One region of the Ruegeria sp. CDSB029 genome, then DNA from elsewhere that is predicted to be linked to it. Evidence: riboswitches for the same ligand, from Rfam matches in the RefSeq annotation. Region 1 holds a riboswitch; the other holds the start of a gene.

Region 1 (4,166 bases):
AAGCATGGGCCTAACCTGCTATGACGTGATGGTACCGCCTGAGGTACAAAAGACCATTCTGCCGGATGAAAGCATCGCCACGGCTTTCAACATCATCAGGGGCAGCCGGGCACGGTTTCTGCCTGTCGTGGCTGAAGACGGGACTTATGTTGGCGTCTTTACCGCCCCAACGCTGCTGAAACTGATTCTGCCGAAGGCGGCGACAATCGGTCTAAATGATGATGCGTCGCGCGTCGCGATCGACTCGCTCAGCTTCATGAACCTGACGCGGGAAGATTTCGAACAACAGATGGAGCGGCTGAAGACCGAAAAGGTTCGCGACAACATGTCGAGGCCCTCGAACATCCCCGTTGCTGCACCCGACACGCCGGTGATGGAAGGTATCTTCCTGATCTACAAATACAAACGGCACGTGATCCTTGTTGAGCCCGAAACCAACCGTTTTGTTGGCACCGTAAGCGCCAACTCGCTTTTGGATCGCGCACTCAGCTAACCCTATACAAACCGGACTAAAACTTTGGCTACGCATTCGACGTCACACGGAGAGGCCGCTCTCTCTGTTCCACAACTATTGGGCATTGATCCGCTTTGGGTCGCGACCGGAATTCTGATTTTGGTGTATGCGGTCCTGATCACGGAAAAGGTCAACCGCGCCATTCTGACGATGCTGGGCGCGTCCCTTATGGTCTTGTTTGGCATCATCAATCAGGAACAAGCTGTGGCAGGTGTGGACGCCAACACGCTGGCACTGCTTATCGGCATGATGGTCATCGTGGGGATCACCAGCAAATGCGGATTGTTCCAATATGTAGCGATTAAGGCTGCAAAAGCGGTGAAAGCCAATCCAACCGGCATCCTGATCATGCTGACGCTGATTACGGCGGTGTTCTCGGCCCTGCTGGACAACGTGACAACCGTTTTGCTGATCGCCCCGATTACGCTGCTGATCACTGAAGCCCTGGAAACGCGTGTGTTCCCGTTCTTTGTCGCCGAGATCCTGGCCTCGAACGTGGGGGGAACAGCGACGCTGATCGGTGACCCGCCCAACATCATCATTGGCTCGGCCGCAGGGCTGAGCTTCAACGATTTCGTGGTGAACCTGGCGCCTATCTCGGCCATATGTCTGGTTGTCCTGACCGGCATTATTTACCTTATGAATCGCAAGGAACTGGCCCGCATTCCGAAATCGGCCAGCGATCGGATTATGGGTTTCAACGAATCCGAAGCGGTCACTGATGTTTTCTTGATGATCAAGTCTCTGGCCGTTTTGGCTCTGGTTTTGCTGGGGTTCACGCTGGGACACAGCTACGGCATTCAGCCGGGTACGTCAGCGTTGGCCGGAGCAGGCCTGTTGATGCTGCTGGCCTACGGCCACCAAAGCGGTGAAGAACAATCCGAGTCGGTTCACCACATCTTTGGTGAAGTTGAATGGGTCACAATCTTTTTCTTCGGTGGGCTGTTCGTCATTGTTGCCGGTGTTGAACATGTTGGGCTGCTGGCATTCTTTGGTGAGAAAGTGCTGGAGCTGACCCAAGGCGACATGATGTGGACCGCGTTCTTCATCTTCTGGGCCTCTGGCATCCTGTCGGCCATTCTGGACAACATCCCGTTTGTGGCAACGATGATCCCTCTGATCGAATCCACCGCGGATACATTTGGCGGTGAAGACGCGATTGAACCCCTTTGGTGGTCGCTGGCGCTTGGGGCCTGTCTGGGCGGCAACGGCACATTGTTGGGGGCAAGCGCCAACCTTACGGTGGCTGCTTTTGCGGAAAAGGCCAAGCAGCCCATCGGCTTCATCGCCTTCGCCAAAATTGCATTCCCGATCATGATCCTGACCCTGATGATCGCGAACGTCTATATTTGGCTGCGTTACTTCTGACCTATGGCCCTTTGAACCAAACGTATTACAGGTTCAAAGGGCGTCCGACTCCGGACAGGTTTACTTGCCCGCATGTGACACGCACCGCGCTGAGGCACCGAATTTGGTTGTCTTTCTAGCCAATCCCCCCTAGTGACGGCCTCACCTCGGGGAGCACGGCCTGCCGCGCTGAGATGCTTATCAAGCGAACCCGTAGAACCTGAACCGGCTAGAACCGGCGGAGGGAAGGGTTTCGGTTTCATCCATCCTTGCCCTCTCGCCGCAATGGAGGATGACATGAAACATCTGCTAATTGCTGCGGGACTTCTGAGTGCAACTACGGCCATCGCCGCCGACAAGCCTCAGCTAACCGTTTACACCTATGACAGCTTTGTATCCGATTGGGGCCCCGGCCCGCAGGTCAAAGAAGCCTTTGAGGCAACCTGCGACTGCGAGCTGAACCTCGTGGGCGTCGAAGATGGTGCCGCACTTTTGTCGCGTGTCCGGCTTGAGGGTGAAAACTCTGACGCCGACGTCGTGCTTGGTCTGGATACCAACCTGATTGCAGCGGCCCGGGAAACCGGCCTGTTTGCGCCCAATTCCGTTTCTGCCGACTTCGCGCTGCCGATCGAATGGACCGATGACACGTTCACACCGTATGACTGGGGCTACTTCGCCTTCGTTCACAAAGCGGATGCGACCGCGCCTGCGAACTTCCGGGAGCTGGCGGACAGCGACACCAAAATCATCATCCAGGACCCTCGCTCGTCCACGCCCGGTCTGGGTCTGCTGATGTGGGTTAAAGCGGCGTATGGTGATGATGCACCCGAAATCTGGACTGGTCTTTCCGACAATATCGTGACGGTCACAAAAGGCTGGTCCGAAGCGTACGGCCTGTTCCTTGAGGGCGAGTCGGACATGGTTCTCAGCTACACGACATCTCCGGCCTATCACCTGATTGCCGAGGACGATGGCAGCAAGGCTGCGTCCGCTTTTGACGAGGGCAACTATCTGCAAGTTGAGGTTGCGGCAAAGCTGGCCGCGACGGATCAGGCCGAATTGGCGGATCAGTTTTTGCAGTTCATGGTCTCGGATGCGTTCCAGCAAATTATACCGACAACCAACTGGATGTACCCGGCCGTAACCCCGGCAGAAGGTTTGCCTGCAGGGTTCGACACCCTGACAGTGCCGGCAAAGTCGCTGCTGTTCTCCCCCGATGAAGCCGCCGCCGTGCGGGATCAGGCCCTGGCAGAATGGCAGAACGCGCTCAGCCAGTAAGCCCATGGCCCGGTATCGGTGCGGCAGCTCTGGTCGCCGCGCTGATCCTGGGCACTCTTGCGGCGGTTGCACTGCGTGCTGAAACCAGCGGCGGGTTCACTCCCGCCGACTGGGCTGCGCTGCGGTTCACGCTGACCCAAGCCACACTGTCCGCATTGTTCAGCGTGGTGTTGGCCGTGCCGGTCGCGCGGGCTTTGGCACGTCGGAGGTTCCCCGGCCGACGGGCTTTAATTGCGCTTTTGGGCGCGCCCTTCATCCTGCCGGTCATCGTTGCCATTCTGGGCCTGCTGCAAGTTTTTGGCCGGTCGGGGTGGATCTCGGACTTCCTTGGCATTTTCGGCCTGCCGCCCATACGCATCTACGGCTTGCATGGCGTCGTACTGGCGCATGTGTTCTTCAATCTGCCCCTGGCCACTCGCCTTGTTTTGCAAGCCTGGCAAGAAATTCCTGCCGAACGGTTTCGCCTGGCCGCACAACTGGGCTGCAACGGCATGGCCATGTTTCGACTGATCGAGATGCCCATGCTCAAACGGACCCTGCCCGGGGTTCTTGCAGTAATCTTCGCCATCTGCCTGACCAGTTTCGCCGTCGCCCTCACCTTGGGCGGAGGACCACGGGCCACAACGATCGAACTGGCAATCTATCAGGCTTTTACCTACGATTTCGACCTGGGCCGCGCCGCCCTGTTATCCGCCCTGCAACTTGCCCTGACAGCAGCGACCGCTTTAGCGGCGTTGAAGTTTTCGCGCGGGGACGGTTTCGGAACAGGTCTCGATCGCGCCTTGCGCCGCTGGGACGGGGGTGCGCCGACGATAGATGTATTCTGGATCGTCGCAGCGGCCGTCTTTTTGCTACTGCCTTTGGCATCGGTCGTAATTTCGGGAGCTGCCGGGTTGTTTGACATGCCCGCAATCGTTTTTCGGGCCGCGCTGATCTCGGTCCTTGTTGCCACTGCAAGCACCGCTGTCCTGCTTTTGCTTGCTTTGCCTATGGCCACCGCCGTCGCAAGCGGCCGGCACGGGCTTGT
Region 2 (4,166 bases), on a different contig from region 1:
CGAAGCCATCGAGCTGGCGATTGCCGCGCTGAAGGACGAGCTGGAAACTGAGAACGCCGACAAGATCAAGTCCGGCATTCAGAACGTGACCGAAGCGGCCATGAAGCTGGGCGAAGCCATCTACAAGGCGCAGTCCGAGGAAGCCGAGGATGAGCCTGCGGCAGCTGATGAAGCTCCGGCTGGTGATGACGACATCGTCGATGCCGAGTTCGAAGATCTGGACAACGACAAGCGTAACTAACGGGTAACCGGGCCAATTCGGGCCGGTCCGGTTGCCGGGCCGGCCCGATTACGTTGAGGCAGAAGGAAATACTGATGTCCAAACGCGACTATTACGAAGTGCTCGGCGTGTCCAAGGGCGCTTCGGCGGATGAGATCAAGAAAGGCTTTCGCAAGAAGGCCAAAGAACTGCATCCAGATCGCAATAAGGACAATCCCGACGCCGAAGCGCAGTTCAAAGAGGCGAATGAGGCCTATGATGTCCTGCGCGACGGCGACAAAAAAGCGGCTTACGACCGCTTTGGTCACGCCGCTTTCGAAAATGGAATGGGCGGCGGTGGCCGACCCGGCGGCGGATTTGGCGGGCAAGGCGACTTCTCCAGCGCATTCTCGGATGTGTTCGATGACTTGTTCGGCGACTTCATGGGCGGTCAGCGCGGTGCAACTAGCGGTGGCCGGCGTGCCGCGCGCGGCTCGGACCTGCGCTATAACCTGAGGGTGACGTTGGAAGAGGCGTTCTCGGGGCTGCAAAAGACGATTAGTGTACCTGCCGCCGTGGCCTGTTCGGCCTGTGACGGATCAGGTGCGGAAGGTGGGGTGGAGCCCACGACCTGCCCGACCTGTTCCGGTATGGGAAAAGTTCGGGCGCAGCAGGGTTTTTTCACAGTCGAACGGTCCTGCCCGACCTGTTCGGGTCTGGGTCAGATCATCAAGAATCCTTGTAAATCCTGCGGAGGCGCCGGGCGCGTTGAAAAAGAGCGTGCTCTGTCGGTCAACATTCCGGCCGGTGTCGAAACCGGCACCCGCATTCGTCTTGCCGGTGAAGGTGAGGCCGGGATGCGCGGTGGCCCTCCGGGCGACCTGTATATTTTTGTCGAAGTTTCGGACCACAAGCTGTTCGAGCGCGACAGCGTAAACCTGTATTGCCGCGTTCCGGTCAGCATGGGGAAAGCCGCGCTGGGTGGTTCGATCGAAGTGCCCACAATCGACGGTGGCCGTGGCCGTGTACAAATCCCGGCGGGCAGCCAGTCAGGCCGTCAGATGCGATTGCGCGGTAAGGGCATGCCCGCCCTTCGCGGCGGTGGAATTGGCGATATGTTCATTGAACTGGCGGTGGAAACCCCGGTCAATTTGACCAGCCGCCAGAAAGAGCTGCTTCGCGAGTTTGACGATCTGGGCGAAGACAACCACCCGGAATCAAAAAGCTTCTTCTCATCCGTCAAATCTTTCTGGGACGGCATGAAGGGCTGAACCAGCACTTCGTAAACTTCTGTCGCAAGCCGGCCCATCGAGGCCGGCTTTTGCATTTTATAAGTCCAGTTTGACCGTGATCTGCCCCAAAATTGGCCCTTGATTCCCCCGCCATCCCCTGAGAGTGTCGCCCCAACCGTTGGGGTGCCCTGCTTGGGGGCTGAGAGGCGTGAACGCGCTAACCCATCGAACCTGATCCGGGCAATACCGGCGTAGGGAACGGTCTTATAGTGCTTAGACGTTTTCCATGCCCGTTGCCCATTTTGAACCGGAGCAACGACATGGCACCAATTGCCTTAACAATCGCAGGATCTGACAGCGGTGGCGGGGCCGGAATTCAGGCAGACCTCAAGGCCATGTCCGCGCTTGGCGTCTACGGTGCCAGCGTAGTTACCGCAGTGACGGCGCAGAATACTCGTGCAGTTACGGCCGTGCATGGCATCCCTCTGGACGTCATTGCAGCCCAGATCGAGGCTGTTCTAACCGACCTGGATGTTGGTGCGATCAAGATCGGAATGCTGGCGACCCCTCAGATCATCCAATGTGTCGCAGACAGTATCGCGGATTTTGACGGGCCGGTGGTTCTGGATCCGGTCATGATCGCGAAATCCGGCGATGCATTGCTGGCAGAAGAGGCGATCCAAACGCTACGCGACGTATTGTTGCCGCGCGCGACCGTGTTGACGCCAAACCTGCCAGAAGCGGCCCGTTTGCTGGGCGCTGAACCAGCGGACAGCTTCGAGCAGATGATTACACAAGGGCGCGAGTTATGCGCATTGGGTGCGGGTGCGGTCCTGATGAAGGGCGGTCATGGGAAAGGCGACATCTGCCACGACGTACTGGTCTCAGATTTTGGCGTGATGGACCAATTTCAAGCGCCGCGCCGACAGACAAGCAACACCCACGGAACGGGATGCACGCTGTCCTCATCCATAGCGGCCGGATTGGCCAAGGATCTTTCGCTGCCCCAGGCCGTGGCGCAAGCACATGACTATCTGCAGGGCGCCATCGCTCAGGCTGATGCTCTAAAAATCGGACAAGGTCACGGGCCTGTTCATCACTTCCATCAGGTTTGGTCCGCGTGACCGTCTGTTCGATCATAGGGGCAGGCGTGGTCGGGTTGGCCGTTGCTTCCGAACTTGTCGCGCGCGGGGCCAAGGTTCAGGTGTTTGATCCCGGTGGTGCACCGGGGCCGCATGGCTGTTCCTGGTGGGCGGGCGGAATGTTGGCACCTTGGTGCGAGTATGAAAACGCCGAGGAACCTGTCCTGCGTCTGGGGCAATTGGCAATCGACTGGTGGGCCAAGCGCACTCAGGTCCACAGGCGCGGCACATTGGTTGTTGCTAACCCACGAGACCTGCCGGATCTGCGTCGTTTCGCCCGCAGAACGGAGGGGTTTTCTGAAGTTGATGACAGAGAAATAATTTTATTAGAGCCTGATCTGCATGGTTTCAAAAAGGGTCTCTACTTTGCTGCGGAAGCCCATTTGGATCCGCGTCAGGCCTTACTGGATCTGTCGCACCAGCTTCAGGATCACGGTGTTGAATTCCATCATGCGCGCGCTCCGACGGGATTGGACAACGCCATTGATTGCAGAGGTCTGCACGCGCGCGAATATCTGCAGGACTTGCGCGGCGTGAAGGGTGAGATGCTGGTGATACGGTGCCCAGACGTGACACTGACCCGGCCTATACGCCTGCTTCATCCACGCGTGCCGCTGTATATCGTTCCACGCGGCGACGGCGTCTACATGCTGGGCGCGACAATGATCGAATCCGAGGATAGCAGCCGAATTACCGCACGCTCGATGCTTGAGTTGCTGAGCGCAGCCTACGCCCTGAACCCCGCCTTTGGTGAGGCTGAAGTGTTGGAAATCGGCGTCGATCTGCGCCCCGCTTTCCCCGACAACCTTCCACGTATTCGACGGCTGGGACCGACAATCTATGCCAACGGCCTCTACCGCCACGGCTACTTGCTGGCCCCTGCACTGGCCAAGGGCGTGGCTGACCTAGCGTTGGACAACAAACATTCGGAGATGGTCGATGAAGATCGTACTTAACGGCGAGATGCGCGACGTGCAGGCCGAAACTCTTTCCGGCCTTTTGCAGGAATGTGGGTTTTCGGGCCGGATGGCGACGGCTGTGAACGAGGGTTTTGTGCCCTCAAGCTTGCGCAAAGCTCGCAAAATCAAGGACGGCGATCGGATCGAAGTCGTCGCCCCGATGCAGGGGGGCTGAGCGATGAAGACCTTCTACGGCACATCACTGCCGAACCCGTTGATGCTGGGCACCGCGCAATATCCAAGCCCCGCAATCTTGGAACAGGCATTTCGGGACAGCGGGGCCGGGGTGGCCACCGTATCGTTGCGACGCGAAGCAGGCGCAGGACAAACCTTCTGGCAGATGGTCCGCGATCTGAGCGTTCTTGTCCTGCCCAACACAGCAGGTTGCCATACGGTGAAAGAGGCTGTGACCACCGCTCATATGGCGCGAGAGGTGTTTGACACCAAATGGATCAAGCTGGAACTGATCGGGCATACCGACAGCCTGCAGCCCGACGTGTTCCAATTGGTCGAGGCCGCGCGCATTCTGAGCGAAGACGGGTTCGAGGTGTTTCCGTACACCACGGACGACCTGATCGTGGGTGAGCGCCTTTTGGCGGCAGGGTGTGAAGTTCTGATGCCTTGGGGGGCCCCG

The links. A riboswitch is a leader RNA that binds a small molecule or an ion and turns the genes downstream of it on or off. The one in region 1 is predicted to bind thiamine pyrophosphate.
Region 2: linked by a shared signal. The riboswitch ahead of thiD (bifunctional hydroxymethylpyrimidine kinase/phosphomethylpyrimidine kinase) and the one ahead of thiB (thiamine ABC transporter substrate binding subunit) in region 1 are both predicted to bind thiamine pyrophosphate.

The regions. Positions count from the first base shown of each region.
Region 1 is NZ_JBXWOX010000005.1:239,725-243,890, forward strand. It holds gene AC2FI8_RS08485 (CBS domain-containing protein) at 5-493, shown strand; gene AC2FI8_RS08490 (ArsB/NhaD family transporter) at 518-1,882, shown strand; TPP riboswitch at 2,020-2,125, shown strand; gene thiB (thiamine ABC transporter substrate binding subunit) at 2,159-3,139, shown strand; gene AC2FI8_RS08500 (thiamine/thiamine pyrophosphate ABC transporter permease ThiP) at 3,115-4,166, shown strand, end outside.
Region 2 is NZ_JBXWOX010000002.1:86,510-90,675, forward strand. It holds gene dnaK (molecular chaperone DnaK) at 1-241, shown strand, start outside; gene dnaJ (molecular chaperone DnaJ) at 316-1,470, shown strand; TPP riboswitch at 1,601-1,706, shown strand; gene thiD (bifunctional hydroxymethylpyrimidine kinase/phosphomethylpyrimidine kinase) at 1,752-2,555, shown strand; gene AC2FI8_RS03000 (FAD-dependent oxidoreductase) at 2,552-3,529, shown strand; gene thiS (sulfur carrier protein ThiS) at 3,513-3,707, shown strand; gene AC2FI8_RS03010 (thiazole synthase) at 3,711-4,166, shown strand, end outside.